Regions from separate parts of the Neomoorella thermoacetica genome, predicted to be linked through region 1. Evidence: riboswitches for the same ligand, from Rfam matches in the RefSeq annotation. Region 1 holds a riboswitch; each other region holds the start of a gene.
What was found. A riboswitch is a leader RNA that binds a small molecule or an ion and turns the genes downstream of it on or off. The one in region 1 is predicted to bind thiamine pyrophosphate.
Positions count from the first base shown of each region.

Region 2: another riboswitch for thiamine pyrophosphate. It lies ahead of thiS (sulfur carrier protein ThiS); the one in region 1 lies ahead of cytX (putative hydroxymethylpyrimidine transporter CytX).
Region 3: another riboswitch for thiamine pyrophosphate. It lies ahead of thiC (phosphomethylpyrimidine synthase ThiC); the one in region 1 lies ahead of cytX (putative hydroxymethylpyrimidine transporter CytX).

Region 1 covers NZ_CP012369.1:130,890-137,757, reverse strand. Annotated here, with positions in the region: gene panD (aspartate 1-decarboxylase) at 1-370, opposite strand, end outside; gene panC (pantoate--beta-alanine ligase) at 370-1,221, opposite strand; gene MOTHE_RS00730 (Rossmann-like and DUF2520 domain-containing protein) at 1,362-2,285, opposite strand; gene folK (2-amino-4-hydroxy-6-hydroxymethyldihydropteridine diphosphokinase) at 2,443-2,958, opposite strand; TPP riboswitch at 3,157-3,260, shown strand; gene cytX (putative hydroxymethylpyrimidine transporter CytX) at 3,374-4,669, shown strand; gene hcp (hydroxylamine reductase) at 4,814-6,097, shown strand; gene MOTHE_RS00710 (DUF763 domain-containing protein) at 6,139-6,868, opposite strand, start outside.
Region 2 covers NZ_CP012369.1:1,587,152-1,594,019, forward strand. Annotated here, with positions in the region: gene MOTHE_RS08040 (glycosyltransferase family 4 protein) at 1-1,090, opposite strand, end outside; gene MOTHE_RS08045 (hypothetical protein) at 1,342-1,803, opposite strand; gene MOTHE_RS08050 (glycosyltransferase) at 1,873-2,571, opposite strand; gene MOTHE_RS08055 (glycosyltransferase family 4 protein) at 2,629-3,729, opposite strand; TPP riboswitch at 3,890-3,989, shown strand; gene thiS (sulfur carrier protein ThiS) at 4,064-4,264, shown strand; gene MOTHE_RS08065 (thiazole synthase) at 4,267-5,034, shown strand; gene thiH (2-iminoacetate synthase ThiH) at 5,048-6,178, shown strand; gene MOTHE_RS13705 (thioredoxin domain-containing protein) at 6,514-6,868, shown strand, end outside.
Region 3 covers NZ_CP012369.1:1,339,817-1,346,684, reverse strand. Annotated here, with positions in the region: gene mntR (transcriptional regulator MntR) at 1-50, opposite strand, end outside; gene MOTHE_RS06750 (aminotransferase class V-fold PLP-dependent enzyme) at 267-1,418, shown strand; gene MOTHE_RS06745 (putative Se/S carrier protein) at 1,411-1,674, shown strand; gene thiC (phosphomethylpyrimidine synthase ThiC) at 1,739-3,037, opposite strand; TPP riboswitch at 3,100-3,202, opposite strand; gene MOTHE_RS13465 (LuxR C-terminal-related transcriptional regulator) at 3,295-3,588, shown strand; gene MOTHE_RS13460 (hypothetical protein) at 3,655-4,356, shown strand; gene MOTHE_RS06725 (LCP family protein) at 4,430-5,674, opposite strand; gene MOTHE_RS06720 (sugar phosphate isomerase/epimerase family protein) at 5,869-6,684, shown strand; gene MOTHE_RS06715 (nucleotidyltransferase domain-containing protein) at 6,860-6,868, opposite strand, start outside.

The DNA.
Region 1 (6,868 bases):
CCGGTTGCTCTCCTTTTTTGACGGCGGTTATTTTATTCCGGGCATCCAGAAAAATAACCCGGGGCTGGTAGGTCCTGGCCTCCCGGTCGTCAAAGATGCCATAGGCAATAATAATTATAATGTCGCCGGGTTGCACCAGCCGGGCAGCGGCACCGTTGGCGCAGATTACCCCGCTGCCGGCCGGGCCGGGGATAGCGTAGGTCTCCAGGCGGGCGCCGTTATTGTTATCGACTACCTGGACTTTCTCATTGGGTAAAATATCGGCGGCGGCCATCAAGTCGCTGTCAATGGTTATACTGCCGATGTAGTTCAGGTCCGCAGCGGTCACCGTCGCCCGGTGGAGTTTGCTTTTCATCATGATGCGCCACATCAATCATTCACCTCCAGGACTACATTATCAATCAGGCGAGTGTTGCCGACCCACACAGCCAGGGCCAGTAAAACCCGGCCGGCAATTTTCTCCAGGGGCTTTAGGGTGTCGGCATCGCTGATAGCGACATAATCAATCCTGGTCTCAGGCCAGGCGGTGATCTCTTTTTCCATCGCCCTGCGTACGACCGCTGCCTCGCGCTCACCGGCTTTGATGAGATCAGATCCCAGGTGTAGGGCCCGGTGGAGGGAAAGGGCGCTCCGGCGCTGCTCCGGGGTCAGGTATTTATTGCGCGAACTCAGAGCCAGGCCGTCGGCTTCGCGGACGGTGGGGATAGTTATAATTTCTATGGGAAAGTTTAAATCCCGGACCATTCTTTTTATTACCAGGGCCTGCTGGTAGTCTTTCTGGCCGAAATAGGCCCGGTCGGGCTGGACGATGTTAAAGAGCTTGCTGACGACAGTGGTCACGCCCCGGAAGTGACCGGGCCTGGAGGCGCCGCAGAGGACCTCCGTCAGGCCTTCAACCTGGACATAGGTGGCATACCCGGCGGGGTACATCTCCTCCACAGCCGGGGCGAAGACGGCGTCCACCCCTGCGCCTGCGGCCAGTTCCCGGTCCCGCTCCAGGTCCCGGGGATACCTGGCGAAATCTTCGTTGGGGCCAAACTGGGTCGGGTTGACAAAGATGCTCATGATAACAACGTCGTTTTGCTGCCGGGCCGCCCTGGCCAGGCTCAGGTGCCCCTCATGGAGGTAACCCATGGTGGGCACCAGGCCAATGCTCAGGCCCCGCTGCCTGGCCGCGGCAACATAATTGCGCACCGCTGCTATTGTTTGTAGTAACTCCATTACGGCTATCTCCTTTGAAAATAAGATTCTACCAAAAAATGGTTATTGCAAAACGCCGTTCTTCTGGAATTGGTTATCCTGAAAATAATGTTCTCTGCCATTTTCATCCTTCTGCTGGTGCCGCGTAGCAGCATGGACGTCTAGCTTCGTTTTTTATTAGGGCTCCGGCCGGGGACCCTGACCGGGGACTTGCCCCGGGAGTTTGCCAGGAGCTGTCCCAGGAGGGCTGCCCTGCGGGCGTTCAGGCTTCCCTTCCGGCCGGCCACGCCGATGGTATAACGACCCACGGCGCGGTAGATTTCTTCCAGTTCCGGAGCCCGGGCTGCCATAGCCTGCAGGTGACTGGCTATGGTGGCTACATCGCCCCGGGTGATAGGCCCGGTAAGGGCCCGGGGAACGCCTTTTTCTTTAATATTGCCCCAGGTGCCCTCAATTAGTGGCGCCAGGGCCCTGGCAACCATATCCGGCGCCATGCCGGCGGCTTGCATCAACCGGTAGCTTAAATCTACTATGCTGACCAGGTAATTGGAGGCCACGCAGGCAGCGGCATGGTAAAGGGGCTTGGCCTCCGGGCTGATGATAAAATACTCGCCCTCCAGGTCGTTAACCAGGCGCTCACCCAGGGGCAGGGCCTCCCGGTCGCCCTCCAGGCTGAAGACGGAACCAGGCAGGTTGGCTACGGCCATATCGGCGTCGGCACAGGACTGGAGGGGATGGAGGGCCAGAGCCAGGGCGCCGGCCTGCCGGGCCGGGTCCAGGACGGCCGAGGTCAGGGAACCGCTCATGTGGATTACCGTCTGCCCGGGGCAAAAGCCGCCCCGGCCGGCGATGGCTGTGGCCACCGGGCCGATGGCCCGATCTGTGGTGGTAATGAAAACTATCTCGGATCGCCGGGCCACGGTTTCCGGGTCGGCAAAGGCAGGGCAGTTTAACCTGGCTGCCGCCCGTTCAGCTGAAGCCATGGTCCGGCTGGACACGCCGGCGATGGTGTAACCACGCCGGCTCAACAGCAGGCCCATTCCCGTACCGACGGCTCCGGCCCCGATGATACCGACGCGCATCATCACCCCTCCTAGCTAAACAAAAAAGCTCCCGACAGGCTGCCGGAAGCTATTATTCCCTTGCACCCGTCTCGGTCCCTGGAGATCCAAGCGGCCTGGATGTAATTAAATTTAAAGTAGCCTCCGGTGCGCTCCACAGGTGGTAGCGCCCGCCTTTATTTTAGCACCTGGTACCCTTATACGGCAATACTTCCTGGCCGGGGAAGCCCTCCCGGGCGGCATCCGCCGCCCGCCGGCCGTCTGGCAGGAGAAGGTCGGGAGCTATTTCCGCCAGGGGTATCAAGACAAAGGCCCGTTCCAGCATTCGGGGATGGGGTATCTCCAGGTCCGGTTCGGTCACCTTGATATCATCATAGAGCAGGATATCAATATCGATGGTCCGCGGTCCCCAGCGTTCCCGCCGCACCCGTCCCAGGCGTTGTTCCACCGCCATGACGGCCCGCAGCAGTTCCCGAGCTGGCATGGTGGTCTTGATCCGGGCAACACCGTTTAAAAACCATCCCTGGTCAATCTTACCCACTGGAGCTGTTTCATACCAGGATGAGAGCCGTTCAACCTCGATGCCAACAATGGCATCGAGGAGAGCAACGGCCTGCTTTAGATTTTCTTCCCGGTTTCCCAGGTTGGAACCCAGACCCAGGTATGCCAGCTCACAGTTGCCTTCGTCGAGGGGCATTTTATCATCTCCGCTCTACAGGTTGCCGCGGCCCTCTGCCAGTAGCATATCCCCATTATGTTGCGACCCTGCATGGTCTAAAGGGTCCGTAATAAAAGGAAATATGTATAATTTTTTTCGACATTGAACCGGCATATCCTGCTAACGGCGGCCTTGACTCGGGAGAATTACAGGTGTTAAAATAGTTATAAAATTTAGGAGCGACCGTGGGGGAGCTTTAATTTAAGCTGAGATGGGGTAAGCCCCAAACCCCGGAACCTGATGTGGGTAATGCCACCGTAGGGAACGGTCGCTGGCACCACCCCCATCCCGGAGGTGACCCGTCCAGCAGCCGGCTCTACGCCGGTAATTTTTTTGCCTGTAGAAAGACGAGGCGTGCAGCCCCTGCTACCAATTTTTTTAAGGAGTGATCATCGTGAATAACATCACCCCCATCCCCCCAGGTGAAAGGACCATGAGCGGCCTGGACTTTTTCTTGCTATGGGCCGGGGCCGGCATCTCCCTGGCCGAGGTAATGGCCGGCGGTTTCCTGGCCCCCCTGGGATTCGGCGCAGGTGTCCTGGCCATCCTGGTGGGGCACCTGATCGGCAATAGTCTTTTTGCCGCCGGGGGCCTTATTGGCAGCAACTATGGTATACCAGCCATGGTCTCCACCCGTCCGGCCTTTGGAATCCGCGGCTCTTACCTGGGAGCGTTACTCAACATCCTCCAGCTTATCGGCTGGACGGCCATCATGCTCATCGTCGCCGCCCGGGCCGCCGACAGTCTGGGCCAGCATTACCTGGGTTCTTCCCACCTGCAGCTCTGGACCATCGTCATCGGCCTGGCCACCACTGCCTGGGCCTGGGCCGGCCGCCATTCCTGGCCCAAGCTGCAAAAACTGGTAACCAGCCTGCTGATCCTCCTGTGCCTGTACATGACTTATGTCGTCTTCCAGGGGCAGGGTTTAAGACGGCTCCTGGCGACAACCGGCGACGGCACCCTGGGTTTCGGCCTGGCTACGGATCTGGTAATTGCCATGCCCCTCTCCTGGCTGCCCCTTGCCGCCGATTACAGCCGTTTTGCCCGGGATAACGGCAGCAGCTTTGCCGGTAGCTGGCTGGGATACTTCCTGGCCAGCAGCTGGATGTACATCCTGGGCCTGGGGGCCACCCTGTTAACCGGCAGCGCCGACCCCATACCCATGATGCTGGGGTTGGGTCTGGGGCTCCCGGCCCTCTATATCATCTTCTTTTCTACTGTAACGACGACCTTTATGGATGTCTACTCGGCGGCCATTTCCAGCCTGGACCTCTTCAGCGGCTGGGATGAAAGACATACGACCATCGCCGCCGGCCTCGCCGGAACCCTGATAGCCCTCCTCTTCCCCATGGAGGCTTATGAAAACTTCCTGCTCCTCATCGGCGGCGCCTTCTGCCCCCTCTTCGGCATCGTCCTCACCGACTACTTTATCTACCGCCGCTGCCGCCTGGAGACCGGGGATCTCTTTGGTCCTGGCGCCTACTGGTATACCGGGGGCATCAACCTGATGGCCGTTATTACCTGGGTCCTGGGCTTCGGGCTTTACCTGTGGCTCACCAGGAGCGGGTTCCCCCTGGGCGCGTCTGTCCCCAGCCTGGTGGTCACCGGCGGCCTTTATTATTTCACCATGCTCTTTTACCGGCAACCGGCCTGGCAAGGGGGAGTAAACAGGTCGCACCAGGGGAAATAAATATTGAAAATATGGCCTCGGCCGTGGAAACCGCCCTTTGACAAAAATCTCCGTTTGTTGTGACCCAGGTCACAGTTTGCCCCCCTGTTTCCGTGTATGATGGGAGCCGTAAAAGAAATCCTTTGACCAAGGGGGAGAGGAAAGATGTTTTGTTACCAGTGCGAGCAGACCGCCGGTGGTAGCGGTTGCACCAGGGTAGGTGTCTGCGGCAAGAACGAGGATATCGCCAGCCTGCAGGACACCATCATCATCGGCCTGAAGGGTATTGCTGCCTACGCCTACCACGCCGGCGAACTCGGTGCCCGGGACCCTGAGGTAGACGCCTTTATGCACGAGGCTTTGTTTACCACCCTGACCAACGTTGATTTTGATCTTAATCGTCATATTGAAACGGCTTTAAAGGTAGGGGCCATGAATCTCAGGGTTATGGAGCTGCTGGACAGGGCCCATGTGGAGCGTTTCGGCGCCCCGGAACCGACGAAGGTCTCCACCGGTACCAAGGCCGGCCCCGGCATCCTGGTCACCGGCCACGACCTGCTGGATCTCTATGAACTCCTGCGGCAGACCGAGGGTACCGGCATCAACGTCTATACCCACGGCGAGATGCTCCCGGCCCACGCCTACCCGGAACTGAAGAAGTTCCCCCACCTGGTGGGCAACTACGGCTCCGCCTGGCAGAACCAGAAGAAGGAATTTGAGGACTTCCCCGGCGCTATCCTGGGAACCACCAACTGCGTGTTAATTCCTAAGGAATCTTACCGGGAACGCATGTTCACCTGCGGCATCGCCGGCCTGCCGGGGGTAACCCATATTAAAAATCGCGACTTTACCCCGGTAATTGAAAAGGCGAAATCCCTGCCGCCCCTGGAAGAGAAAGCCGGCGGCGAGCTAACCACCGGTTTCCATCACCAGGCCGTCTTAAAATTGGCCGGACAGATCATTGATGCCGTGAAGGCCGGCAAGATCCGCCACTTCTTCCTGGTAGGCGGCTGCGACGGCGCCAAGCCGGGCCGCAACTACTACACCGAATTTGTGGAGAAGGTGCCAAAGGACTGCGTCGTCCTGACTCTGGGCTGCGGCAAGTACCGCTTCAACCACCTCGACCTGGGCGACATCGACGGCATCCCGCGGCTCCTGGATATGGGCCAGTGCAATAACGCCTACTCGGCCCTTCAGGTGGCCCTGGCCCTGGCCGACGCCTTTAAATGCAGCGTCAACGAGCTGCCCCTGAGCCTGGTCCTGTCCTGGTTCGAGCAGAAAGCTGTGGCCATCCTGTTGACCCTCCTCCACCTAGGCGTCCGCAACATCCGCATCGGCCCGAGCCTGCCGGCCTTCCTGATGCCTGGCGTCCTGAAGGTCCTGCAGGAAAAATATAACCTGAAGCCCATCACTACGCCGGAACAGGACCTTAAGGAAATCCTGGGCTAAGTTAAAAAAACGCCACGCAGTTCATGCTGCGTGGCGTTTTTTTAACTTCCATTAGCCAATCTGCTCAGCCTTTTTAAAGCCTGTATTTTATCGGTCCGACCGATTTTAGCGGCCGCCAGGGCCTGTTCCAGGACGTTAATGGTGCGGTCGTATACCTGGCGGTCGACGGGGTAGGGATGGCCGTCCTTGCCGCCGTGGCTAAAACTGTAGCGAACGGGGTCCCGGAAGCTGGCCGGCGCGCCATAGGCCACTTCGGCCACCATGGCCAGGGCGCGGATGGTCTTGGGACCCACTCCTTCGATCCCCAGGACACCGGCGAAGTCCCGGGGCTGGACGTCGTAAACCTTTAACAGGGCTTTATTCAGGTAACCCGCCCGGGGCACGTCGTGGCGCCAGGGCAGGGCCAGGTTGGGGAGGTCCTTTTCCAGGATGCGGCTAAACTCGGCTACCACCTTCGCCGGTTGCTGGCGTACCAGTTCGGTTACCACCTGGCGGGAAGCCTCGCTTTCCCTGGCTACCATGTTCAGGGCCGTTTCCCTGGCGTCACAGCAGACGGCGGCGTGGGGCTCGCAGGCGAAGTCCTGCATCCCTTCCCCCAGCCAGTGGTAGCGCCGGGCCAGGCGGCTGGTTTCATTCATCCCCTGCTGGACGACGGCCCACTGGCCGTCAAAGGTGAAGATAAAGACGTGGTGGTAGAGCTGGTAGCCGTCCTGGAGGGCGGTGTTATCGACCTTGGCCGCCATGCGGCTGGCATAAACCAGATCTTCAGGC
Region 2 (6,868 bases), 1.1 Mb from region 1:
CCCAGCGCTCAGCCCATATTTTCCGGTTAAAGGTTAAGGCCACTTCCCGAGCCCGCCGGCCCATGAGCTTCCTCTTACCTTCATCCCGGGCCAATTCCTCAATGGCCGCCACCAGGTTTTCTACTGTCGGCTTAATAAGATAACCGTTGTAGCCGTGCAGGATAATGTCGCTCAAACCGCCCGCCAGGCCGGCAATTACCGGCTTCCCGCAGGCCATGGCCTCCAGGGCGGCCAGGCTGGTACCTTCTGTTGAGCGGGAGGGAATCAGGACAATATCGGCCTGCCGGTAGATCTCTGGCATCATCTCCAGGGGCTTCCAGTAATAGAAACAGCGCTCCCGGTTACCGGCCCATTGGTTCATGAGCCTCTCGGCGTTATCATCATGACCGCGGCCGCAGAAGTGAAACTCAATCCAGGGGTAGCGGGAGGTCAGTTTTTCCGCCGCCCTCATGGTTTCGTTGATGCCCCGTACCGGGACCAGGCGGCGGGGAAAAAGAACACGGACGGTATCGTCGCCAGCTGGCTCTTCTGCCGGCGGGCTAAAGAGGTCAGTATCAACATAGTTGGGGATGTACTCCCATTTATGATAAAAGCCGGCCAGGGTAGCGTTGAAATAGTTAATGGTATTGGTATCGACGGATACCAGTTTCTGCGGTCCGGCCAGGGCAATACTCAGGCGTCGTAGCCATTCCTGGCGGTCCTCCGGCTTCCCGGCCATGAGGTCAAACCCCGGCCAATCCCAGAAAACCCCGTGGCTGATGGCAATGCTTTTCTCCCGGGCTATCGGATAGGCCAGGGTGAGGATAAAGTAAAGGGCATAATCAAAGGCCATGGAGTTTTCGTAAAAAGCGGTAGCCAGGTCGGGAAAGGTATTATACTCGCTTTTGGTCACGGGGATGCTGCGAATACGCACCCCATCAAACTCCCGCGTCCAGCCGCTACCGATCTGCCAGACCTCGACATAATAGCCAAGTTCCTTTAACAGGCGGCAGAGGTCGACCTGGTAACGCTCGGCACCGCCCATGATAATTCTCTCACTGGATGGGTGAAAGAAATTGGTCGTCAACAGGGCCACCTTTTTAGCGCTCATTTATTCCCCGCCCACCTTTCTCGGCCTGATTCTATTTATCGCCAGACCTTTGTATCCCGACTTGAAAACCTCACATAATGTACTGCTCAACCAAAGTCAAGTATTCTATTCATGAGGCATGAGGGTTAACGGCACCCGGAAAATAGATTGTCGAGGTCACCCCCGCGACTCATAAGGCCGTTCTGGACTCAGCCGGCACGCGCGGAAATAAATTATCAGGGTAAAGCCCGGCCGGAGACCGGGCTTTACTCCTACGCCAGGGGCGAAGCCTGGGCAGTAAAGACCAGATCGACGCTCAAATCCAGGTTCTGGACAATATTGCCGGCGGTATCCGGCAGGCTGACGACAAAGGTTAACAGATCAGCCTGGGGCGAGATTAAGAGGCGGCCGCTGGCCGGTTGATTATAAAGGCCGGAGATGTTGCCGTTATAGAGGACGGTAGAAGGACTCGCCTCAATATAAATGTTCAGGCGGTCGGCCAGAACCTGGGCCTCCGTGGCCGTGGTAGGGCTTACCCCCTGCCAATCGGCAAAAATGAAGTAGTATTCATCTACGGTACCGGTGTTGGCAACCTCCAGCTGGGGCGAGCCTACAACCTGGCCCGGCACCAGGTTGGCCGGGGAAAAGAGGGCCGTAGCCGGGCTGAGGGTCAACGCGACGTCGGCAGTTCCCGCAGTGCTGCCGGAAACAGTGGCGCTGGCGGTGAGGGGCATAGAAGCATCACTCCTTTTATTACCTGGGATGGTACTAAGTTATGCTGTATGGCAGGTAATGGTAACCTGCTACCGCCATTTTTCGAGCTGAATTTTTTCAGGGGGCCAGAGGATGCTTTCGTAGTGTTCCCGGGGTTGATACTTAAAGGTGGGGTCCCGGCCGACGGCGCGCTTATATTTCCACCGGATCTCCGCCGGGTTGGCCCACCCCAGGTGTTTGATGCGCAAATCGCTCTCCAGGTAGGGCAGGCGGCGGTAGGCCAGGGGCAGGCGGCCACAGTGAAAGGCCTGCTCCGGCCAGGCCGCCGGTAAGTGGGGCTGGTATTTAACCAGATAGATAGAGAAGCCCCGCAGCCAGGGGCTCCATAGGCCGTCCACCCGGTAATACTCTTCTCCACCCCAGCAGTCAAACAGGCGAAAGCCGACGGCGGGAAAAAGGTCCTGTTGCAATAGATAGGGTAGTTCGCGGGCCGCCCGGTCTTCCAGCAACTCGTCGGCATCCAGGGCGAGGATCCACTCCGGGTTGGTAGCGGCGGTATAATCCCAGAGCTCCTGACGCAGCCGGGATTCATCGATTAGAAAAAGGGAGGTTTCCCGGCGGTAGAGCTTCACCGACGGGAAACTCGCGCATAGCTCCGGGGTGGCGTCGGTAGAGGCATCGTCCAGGATGACGATTTCGTCAGCATAAGCGGATAAAGACTTCAGGCAGCGCTCTAAATAACGGTCCGCTTCATTGCGGACGATCATCATGGCAGTGAGTTTGGGCATAACTCCGGCCCCCTCTCTTTGTAGATTCACGGCCGGGCAGAGGCTCCAGGAGCGCCCCTACCCCAAGGGATAGACCTTGTTGATAAACTGGCGCCAGCGGGCTTCCCAGAGCTTCCGGTCAAAGACCCGAGCGGTGGCCGCGGCGTTTTTGCCCAGGCGGGCACGTTCCCGCGGGTGTTCGATTAAAAAGCGGAGGGCCTGGGCCAGGTATTCCGCGGTGGGATGGATAAGCAGGCCGTTATAATTATCGATAATAAGGTTGGTCAGGCCGCCGACATTGGTGGCAATGATGGCTTTGCCCATGGCCATGGCCTCCAGGCAGGAGAAGCTGGTGCCCTCGGAATAAATAGTCGGAATGACAACTATGTCCGCATCAGCGTAAACGCCGGGCATGGCATCAAAATCGGGATGACAGTAAAGAAGGCGCTCGTTGTGGGCTTCCCCCTGCCGCCAGGCGTGGAAAGCCTCCAGGTAGCGGGGGGTATTGGTGTCGATGGCGAACTGGAACTCCAGCTCGGGGTAGGCAGCCAGTAAAGACGGGATAACTGCCTGCAAAAGGTCAAAACCCCTTTCGCGGGACAGACGGCGCGGGTAAAGGACGCGTATCCCTTTCCTGCTGCTACCCTCCCGAGGGTAAAAACGCTCCAGGTCGACAAAGTTAGGGATCACCTGGATCTTGCGGCCGGCCAGGTCGGGATAGATGGCCCGGGCGACATTCAGGAAATTATAGTCGCAGGATATTATCAAGCTGGCCTGGAAAAGGGCGGCGGCTACGTGGTTTTCATAGGCAGCCCGGGCCAGAGCAGGGCTGGATCCCGGCAGTTCCCACCAGACGCCGTGGGAGATGCAGATAGAGCCGGGGCGGTAATAGACCTGCTGCAGGATGGAGGAATATAAAACCCTCCCGGGGACGCTTTTCTCTATACGCTCTATGGTTACATTTAAATGCTGGGGATCGGCCTGGTAGCCGTATACCGGCCACCCCAGGTAAGTAATCTGGAAATCCCGGTGTGCGTTCTGGTGAAAGGATACCGCATAGCCCATATCTGTCAGGAGTTCGGCCAGGGCGCGGATATACCTTTCCAGGCCGCCGATTACCGGTTTCTTCCCCTCCCAGTCTAACAGGTTGGGGGTGAAAATCGCTATCTCCCTTTCCAAAACGGACCAGTCCCCCGTAGTTTTAGTGGCTCTCCTATTTTTATGCTTTATCCCTCTACGGGGTGAGTAAAAAACTAACTGGCATTTTCAAAATACAATTATATTTCAGGGGGTATACCTTTACAAAACAGGAATCAGGTAGTAATATTATAGTAAAATTAAACATAAGCAGGGGTGCCGCAAGGCTGAGAGGGCTAAACGCCTAACCCTTTGAACCTGATGTGGGTAATGCCACCGTAGGGAAGTAATGATGATTGGGTGCGAACTAATTCGGAGCTTCCACCGAGTTCGGCAGATGGGAGCTCCGATTTTTGTTAAGAAAGGGGGATAGTGCATGAAAGTCCTTTTAAACGGAAGGGAGGAAGACGTGCCCACCAGCGTAACTATAGAGCAATTGCTAAACTCTAAAAAAATAACTCCCGGGGCCGTCATAGTAGTCGTAAACTCCGAGGTGGTAAAGAGGGAGCTATGGCCTGATTTTGTGATCAAAGAACAGGACCAGGTGGAAGTAATTAGAATCGTTGGAGGAGGATAAAATTGGCGGATGAATTGATTATCGGCGATAAGGCCTTAACAAGCAGGCTGTTTATCGGCACCGGCAAATTTGCCAGCCACGAGATAATGGGACAGGCCGTGAGTCAATCAGGCGCCCAGGTGGTCACCGTGGCCTTAAGGAGGGTAGACCTCGACAATCCCCAGGAAAGCGAGCTCAAATTCATCCCCGCAGGCTGCGTCTTGATGCCCAACACCTCCGGCGCCAGGACCGCCGAGGAAGCGGTAAAAATAGCCAGGATCGCCAGGGCCGCCGGCTGCGGCAACTGGGTCAAGATAGAAGTGGTGACCGATCAGCGCTACCTTCTGCCGGACAACTATGAGACCGTGAAAGCCACCGAGATCCTCGCCAAGGAAGGCTTTGTGGTGCTTCCCTACATGAACCCCGATTTGATGGTAGCCAAACGCTTAAAGGAAGCCGGCGCGGCGGCCATAATGCCCCTGGGAGCTCCCATAGGTTCCAACCGGGGCCTCAAGACCAGGGAGATGATCCGGATTTTAATAGAAGAGATCGACCTGCCGATTATAGTAGACGCCGGCATAGGCAAACCATCCGAGGCGATGGAGGCTATGGAGATGGGCGCAGCGGCGGTGCTGGTAAATACGGCTATTGCCACCGCCAGGGACCCCGTCGCCATGGCCCGGGCCTTCAGTATGGCGGTAGAGGCCGGCAGGATGGCCTACCTGGCAGGACTTGCTCCTACCAGGGAGTATGCCGAGGCTTCGTCGCCATTGACGGGATTTTTGGTTTAGGGAGGCAGGAGTGATGGGTTTTTACGACGTCTACAAGCAGTATGAGGGGTTTGATTTCGAAGGCTTTTTCCAGAGTAGGACCCCTGACGACGTCAGGAAGGCCCTGGCAAAGGAGCACCTCGAGGTAACCGATTACCTGACCCTTCTATCGCCCGCGGCAGGAAATTTCCTGGAGGAAATGGCCCAAAAAGCCCACCGTATAACCCTGAGGAATTTCGGCCGGGTCATATTTCTCTTTACACCGTTATACCTGTCCGACTACTGCGTGAACCAGTGCGCCTACTGCAGTTTCAATGCCCGGAATAAATTTGCCCGGACCAAGCTCACCTTAGAGCAGGTCGAAGAAGAAGCCAGGGCCATAGCCCAAACAGGAATGAAAGATATCCTCATCCTGACGGGAGAATCGCGCCAGCACAATCCGGTGTCGTATATAAAGGACTGCGTCGGTGTTTTAAAGAAGTATTTCTGCAGTATTTGCATAGAAGTCTATCCCCTGGAAGAAGAGGAGTACCGGGAGCTGGTAGCAGCCGGGGTGGATGGCCTCACCATGTTTCAGGAAGTCTATGACCCCGGAGTCTACGCCAGGTACCATAACGGTCCCAAGAAAAATTACCATTACCGGCTGGACGCCCCGGAAAGGAGCTGCCGGGCGGGTATGCGGACCGTGGGTGTCGGGGCCCTGCTGGGCCTGGCCGACTGGCGGAAGGAGGCCTTCTTCACCGGACTGCACGCCGATTATTTGCAGCAAAAGTTCTGGGATGTGCAGGTCAGTATCTCTTTGCCCAGATTTCGCCCTAGTATCGGCGGCTTTCAACCCGACTACCCGGTGGACGACAAGAGCTTCGTCCAGATCCTCCTGGCCCACAGGCTGTTTTTACCCCGGGTCGGCATAACCATTTCCACCAGGGAAAGCCCCGAGTTCCGGGACAACATCCTACCCCTGGGTGTCACGAAAATATCGGCCGGTTCTTCCGTTACGGTGGGAGGCTATGCCCGTCCTGACGGCATGGCACCCCAGTTTGAAATATCCGACCCGCGTAGTGTAGCGGAAATAAAACAAATGCTAATCCAGAAGGGCTACCAGCCGGTTTTCGAAGACTGGCAGCAGTGGGATAGCCTGGAGAAACAGCTATATAATTTCTAGATATGGCTGCCACATTTCGGACATTGCCCCGGGGCCGGTTTCATGGTTACCCGGGGTTTCTTTCTGAAAAGATTAAGCACTTCAATCTCCCCTGCCCTTACTTCTCAGGTTTAATATAACTTAATTCGTCCCTCCAGGCCCTCTCCCCACCCTCGCCGCTTCCTCTCCGTTTTATGGACCATTGTCTCATAAAGTAGAATTAAATATCCCCTGGCTACCGCAGGGTCATAAATTTTCTCCCACCAGAGGGGAGGATTGGCGTCAAGTTCCCTTTAGAAAAGTTATGACCTACCACCCGACAGGGGAAAATAACTCCATAGAAAGGAGGGGGTGCTGTGCCCGATCTGCGCCGTCCCAACCGTTTAATCCATGAAAAAAGCCCCTATCTGCTGCAGCACGCCTACAACCCCGTCGATTGGTATCCCTGGGGGGAAGAGGCCTTTGCCCGGGCCAAGCGGGAAGATAAGCCGGTATTTTTATCCATCGGCTATTCCACCTGTCACTGGTGCCACGTCATGGCCAGGGAATCCTTTAACGATGAAGAGGTAGCCGCCCTCCTCAACGATAGCTTTATCGCTATCAAGGTCGACCGGGAAGAACGGCCGGACATCGACCAGGTCTATATGGCCGCCTGCCAGGCCCTGACCGGCAGCGGCGGCTGGCCCCTGACTGTTTTCCTGACGCCGGAGA
Region 3 (6,868 bases), 1.2 Mb from region 1:
ATTATCCGATAGATCATTTCCAGGTAGTCCTCCATGCTTTCAGTTAACATGATCCTCCCTCCGGCAAGTGTTTCTCTGTCTCTAAACTTTATGCCGGCGGGCACAGTTTTTAGACCGGGGTTAAAAAAGCTACTCTTAACCGGCAAAACTATAACAAAAAGGCATACTATGGATACAGGGCAAGCAGGAACAACATAGAATAATATAAAAGGATAACAACCCCGGCCCAGCCCGGGCTGTGGAAGGAGAAAGCAGAGGAATAATTGATGATTTATCTCAATAATGCCGCCACCTCCTGGCCCAAGCCGGAGACTGTTTACCAGGCCCACGACGCTTATTTGCGCCATCTCAGCGGCAGCGTCAACCGCGGCGCCGGCGGGGCCTCCCTGGACGCCGGCCGGGCGGTCCTGGAGACCAGGGAACTCCTGGCGGATTTCTTTAACATCCGCGAACCGGAGCAGGTCATCTTCACAGCCAACGCCACCGAAGCCCTCAACCTGGCCCTTCAGGGGTTGCTGGAGCCGGGAGACCACGTGGTTATCAGCAGCCTGGAGCATAATGCCGTGGCGCGGCCCCTGCATACCCTGCAGGATAAGGGGGTCGAATATACCATCGTCAACTGCGACGCCCGGGGCCGCCTCAATCCTTTAGATGTGGAAAGGGCCATCGGCCCCCGGACCAGGTTGATTTGCCTGACCCACGCTTCCAACGTAACCGGCACCATCCTACCTGTCAACGAAGTGGGGGAGATCGCCCGGCGGCATCATCTCCAGTACCTGGTGGATACGGCCCAGACGGCGGGGGAAATCCCCGTGGATGTGGAGGCGGCCGGGATTACCCTGCTGGCCTTCACCGGCCACAAGGGCCTGCTGGGCCCACCTGGGACCGGCGGGCTTTATATCCGTTACCCCGATACCGTCCGGCCCCTGATTTATGGCGGGACAGGCAGCAGGTCCGAACTCCTCACCCAGCCAGAGGTGCTGCCTGATAAGTATGAGAGCGGCACCGTCAATGCCCCGGCCATAGCCGCCCTGGGGGCGGGGGTAAGGTTTATCCGGGAGACGGGCTTGGACAATATCCGCCGCCATACCAGGGAATTGACAGCCCGGCTCCTGGAGGGGTTGCGCCGCCTGCCGGGGGTAACCCTTTATGGCCCCACGGATTCGGGGGAGCGGGTACCGGTGGTTTCATTAAATATCCGCGGCCTCTCTCCCGGGGAGGCCAGCGCCTGGCTGGCGGACCACTATGATATTGTCAGCCGCCCGGGGCTCCATTGCGCCCCCCTGGCCCACCAAACCATCGGCACCCTTAAGACGGGCACCCTGCGCCTGAGCCCTGGCTTTTTTAATACCGCTGCCGAAATCGATGCCGCCCTGGCAGCAATCAAAGAACTGATGGAGGTCATGCAGGGTGAATGAACTGGTTCTTTTGACCTTTCCTTCCACCTTCTACGCCCTCAGGGCGGAAAAGGTTGTCCAGGGGGCCGGCCTCAGGGGCCGGCTGATCCCCGTGCCCCGGGAGCTGAGTTCCCTCTGTGGCCTGGCCCTGGAACTGGACCCCGCTGAAGCCGGCCGGGCCCTCTACCTGCTCCAGGCAACCGGCATTGTGCCGGAAAGGAAGGTGCGGGCGGTAAAGGAAGGGCCCTGCCTGAAGAACATTAGCGATATACTTTAAAGAAAAGGCGCCCACCTGTAATACAGGCGAGCGCCCTGAATTATCCCAAGGGATATGAACGTCCTTAACACGTTTCTGACGGTTTCCCCAGGTACTCTCCGACGAGGCGCATGGCGCAGAAGTCACCGCACATAGAGCAGGCAACGGCCCCCTCGTCGTTGCGGGCCCGGCGGTACTGCCTGGCCTTTTCCGGGTCCAGGGCCAGCTCTATTTGGCGCTGCCAGTCCAGGGCCTTGCGGGCGCGGGCCATCTCCCGGTCCCATTCCCAGGCCCCGGGAAGGCCTTTGGCCAGGTCGGCGGCATGGCCGGCAATGCGGGCGGCGATCACTCCTTCCCGCACATCGGCCAGGGTGGGCAGGCCCAGATGTTCGGCCGGGGTAACGTAGCAGATAAAATCGGCCCCGGCAGCAGCCGCCAGGGCGCCGCCGATGGCGGCAGTAAGGTGATCGTATCCCGGCGCGACGTCAGTGACCAGGGGTCCCAGGACGTAGAAGGGCGCTTCGTGGCAAAGGCGTTTCTCCAGGAGGATATTAGCCTGGATCTGGTTTAAGGGTACGTGTCCGGGTCCTTCCACCATGGCCTGGACACCGGCTTCCCGGGCGCGATCCACCAGCTCTCCCAGGATAATCAACTCCTGGATCTGGGCCCGGTCGGTGGCGTCAGCCAGGCAACCCGGCCGCAGGCCGTCGCCCAGGCTTAAGGTGACATCATAGCGCCGGGCGATCTCCAGCAGGCGGTCGTAATGGGCGTAGAGGGGATTCTCCTGTTCATTATGGAGCATCCAGCCTGTCAGGAAAGATCCGCCCCGACTGACGATATCCGCCAGGCGGCCCTCGCGGCGCAGGCGCTCAACTACCTCCATGGTGACACCGCAGTGAACGGTAATAAAATCAACACCGTCTTCAGCCTGCATTTCGATAACCCGGAAGAGGTCGTCAACGGTCATTTTTACCAGAGCGCCGTATTTCTCCTGGGCCTCCACCGTAGCCTGGTAAATGGGCACAGTCCCGACGGTCGCCGGCGAGCGGGCAATGACCTGGCGCCGGCATTCGTTAATGTCACCGCCGGTGCTTAGATCCATGACGGCATCAGCCCCGGCGTCCAGGGCCACCTGGAGCTTCTCCAACTCGGCGGCGATATCCGGGTAGTCCGTGGAGGTACCCAGGTTGGCGTTAACCTTGGTCCTTAACCCCCTGCCAATACCGCATGGCTGGAGTTTATGGTGATTCTTATTGACCGGTATCACCACCCGGCCGGCGGCTACCTCTGCCATTAGGTCCTCTACACGCACCTTCTCCCGGGCCGCCACCTGTTCCATCGCCCGCGTCACCTGGCCCACCTGGGCTGCTTCCAGTTGCGTCATTGACCTCATCCTCCTTAAATCCTGGTATAAAAAATCACCTGCGGCAAGCAGGTGATCTCCGGCAACTTCGGTCCCCACTTCCCTACGCTGGTATGACCCAGATCAGGTTCCAAGGGTTAGTGCTGCGGCACTTCTCAGCCCCTAAGGGCACCCCCGGGGTAACTATTGGGTTTTTATAAATAACTATTCTCCTTTTACCAGTATGTTTCCTGCCGGGTAGATGGTTTTTTTCTTCGACCGTTATTTGCAGCAAATTTTTGACAAGGATCTTCCAGGATCGGCAGCGAATGCATACAACGACGTCGCTGTACTATCAGACGCCGCCAGCCAACCTTTCCGGAGGAGTGGGCAAAGTGGTCAAAGAAAGAATCGATGCTCGCCTGACGCTCTCACGCCTGGAACTGCAGATAGCCCTCCTGGCCCGGGCCGGTCTGAAACGCTGGGAGATCGCTACCGTCCTCGGCATCCAGCAGGGTACTGTTAAATCACAGCTGGAAAGGGTGACCGCCAAGCTTGGCCCAACCTGGAAGGAACGGAAGGATGTCCTCTGACCGGAACTGGAACCGGAAGTCCACCAGGCTGTCCTGGTCTTGCAGGGGCCGGAGGCCGGAAACCCTATGGAAGAAGCCCTCCTCGAAGCCGCACCTGCCTTGCCTGCCCTGGGCCTACGGGCTGCCAGGACTTCTCCGGTCGTCAGGACTGACGGTGGGGCAACCCCCGAGGGGATAACCCCGGAAGGGGCAACTATGGATCTGGTAGAACCTATGGATTTTAGTTCGGCGCGGCGGGCCCTGGAAGGCGAACTCACCCCCGGCGAGGCAGCCATCCTCCAGCTCGAGGGCCTGCCTTCGCCAAAGGGCCAGGCCTTTCTGAGGCAAGCCAGGTCTACCCAGTGGCAATTGCTTCTCCTGGGAGAATGTCGCTCCCTGTACGTCAGTGCCGGTGCCCGCTTCTGGTTAAAACCGGCCCTGGCTGTACTCAGCGATAACCGGCAGATTCGTTTCCTCCAGAGCGACAACAGCGATGAACCCTACCGGCCCTGGTGGTTGCCCTATACCACCAGCGGCCGTGCCCGGGGCACCAACGCCGCCTATTACAAACTTCAGGATGCCGCTTCCGGCGAGTACGCCAGTAGTTACCTCCGGGACTGGATAGATAACGACCTGGAGAATTATGTTGCCTCCCTGCATGCCCGCATGCAGCAACGCTGGCGGGCCCTCAACCGGATCGCCCTGGCGGCAGGGCGTGGGAAACCCCGTCCCCTGCCTGACCTTCCGGCTCTCCTGGCCGAAGCCCGGCGGGTCCTGGGGATAGATTGAACCTGGAATAAGAGCCCAAAGGCCTGCCTTTTAGCTAGAGGCAGGCCTTTTACTTGCCAGGAGTTATTTTCCGTTAACCCGATTTATCTGTACTACCCGGCCCATTGCCTGGCGTTGAACCGGAAGTACTACCAGGGTTCGCAGTATTACTGTTTTTTGTTCCACTGGCAGGCGGTTCCTTGCCATTGTTGGTAGTTATACCTGTACCTGCTTTTTGGGAGGGCGGGTTATTAGACGACAGCGTACGGTTTGAACCTTTATCATGAGTAGGGGTTGTTATGATGATATCCTTTACAGCGGGTGGGCGTGGGGATGATACACGGTTGCTGGTAGAGGTTCCCCTGGTATCGGCCTTAAAGGTAGACGTTGTCCCCTTACTGTTGCTGGATGTCTGGGAAGCCGGGGCGTCCAGGACAACCTGCTTGGTTGTTTGCCCGTATTCAAACAGGGCCTGGGCTACCTGCCGGGCCTGAGCAGGATCCACTCCCCAGTAGCTAATGCCATTTATAGTTTGAAAATACCCTGGTAGGGTCTGGCTAACAACAGTCATATTTTTCAGGTGCAAGCCTGCCCTGGCCATGGTTAGCATTTCGTCCAGGCCCATATTAGTTTCGACGTTCTTATAGATCTCAGGCAGCAGCCGGGGCATTTTTAATAACGTACCCGGCTGCCGGACCTTTTCCAGCAGGGCTTTGATGAGCTCCTGCTGCTGGCCGGTACGGTCAATGTCACCCAGGGCTTCCTTCCGGAAGCGGACAAAGGCCAGGGCCTGGTGGCCATCCAGGTGCTGGAGACCCTTCTTCAAGTTGATTTTATACTGGGGCCCGTCAACCGGGTCATAGTAGTACATATCCCTGGGGATATTCACCGTCACCCCCCCCAGGAGATCGATTATTTTAATGAAACCGTCCCAGCGAAGTAAGACGTACTTGGATATGGGCACACCGGTTAGGTCTGCTACGATGCTGGTTGTTAAATCGGGACCGCCTATACTATAAGCGGCATTGATCTTGTCCACCCCGTGGCCGGGGATATTTACCCTGGTGTCGCGGGGAATGGACAACAGGGCCAGCCTCTCCCCGTCAAAGTGGGCCAGGATGATGGTGTCTGTATTACCCACCTTTTCGCCGGGGCGGGCGTCGGTGCCTAAAAGTAAAATATTAAGGGTCCCTGGCTGACTCCCGCCGGTATCCGTGGACCCCGTTTCCTGGCCAGATACAGGAGGAAAAAAGAACAGCCTGGCGGCAAGGAACCCGCCGCCTGCCGCCAGGCAGGCCAACAGGAAAACAATTATCAGCTTTAATTTACCTCTTAACATAAGCTGCTCCTTTAAAATAAAGGGGTTTTTGATGATTCTTCGCGGTTTATGAAAAAATTCCTGCCTGATCCCATGGAAGAGAAATAATTCCGGCAGGTTTAACAGGAAATTAACCGGCCCTTAGCAGTATATTTATAAACCGGTAGTAAAATCGAAGGTAAGAGTTAACCTGTACCCGGGGGGAGGATCTACCCATGACTTCCTGGAATGGCCGTGTCTTTGTAAGTACATTGCCCCTGACGCGGCCGCTGGATATCAAAACTTTACTGGCCTCCGGTGCCGGCCTGGAGATCTTTGCCGAAGGACCCCAGTGGCGAGACCCGGAAAACGGCCTCAACCTCACCAGGACCCTCCTGCGGGGGTATAATAATCCCCGGAGTCTCCACGCCCCCTTTTACGACCTTAACCTGGCCTCGGAAAAATACCCGCCCATCCGGGATTTGACCCTGGATATCTATAAAAGATTCTTTGGAGTAGCTGCCGAACTGGAGTGCGAACATGTTGTCATCCATACCCATGCCTATACCTGTCCCCTTTATGATCCGGCCGGGACCCGCCAGCGGGTAAAAAACATCCTGCCTTTACTGGCGGCAAGCGCCCGGCAGGCCGGGATAAGGCTGGCAGTAGAAAACATCGGCCTGGGCCCTACCCAGCTATTCGATTCCGAGGAATACGTTAATCTTTTCCGGGAGATCGACGGAATCTTTGCCCTCCTGGATATTGGCCATGCCTTCCTGAACGGCTGGGACATACCCCGGGTGATCTGGCAGCTAGGAGAAAAACTGGTGGCTTTGCACCTCCATGATAACCGGGGGCACGCTGACGAGCATTTGCCCATAGGGATGGGAAGCATTAATTGGCGGCTTATCCGGGAAGCCCTGGCCCTGTTGCCCTCGCCGCCGGCCTTAATCCTGGAATATAACGAAGAAACGCGTTTAAACCGGATCTTGACCGATATCCATGAACTCCAGTGTACCCACCGGTTCGGTTCAGCTATGGGCCAGGTTTAACTGCATACTAGCTGTAGCGGGGAGGCCAATGATTATCAACTTCTATAGCCAGGACCGGGAAGGCCGGAGGACGTGGCTACCCCTGGTCTCCGTTTCTCTGGCTATCGTCGACTGCCGGGATGCGAGGGCCAATAAGATGACGGCAGGAACGCCAAAGCGCGCCTGCCGCATTTGTTTAAAGTCG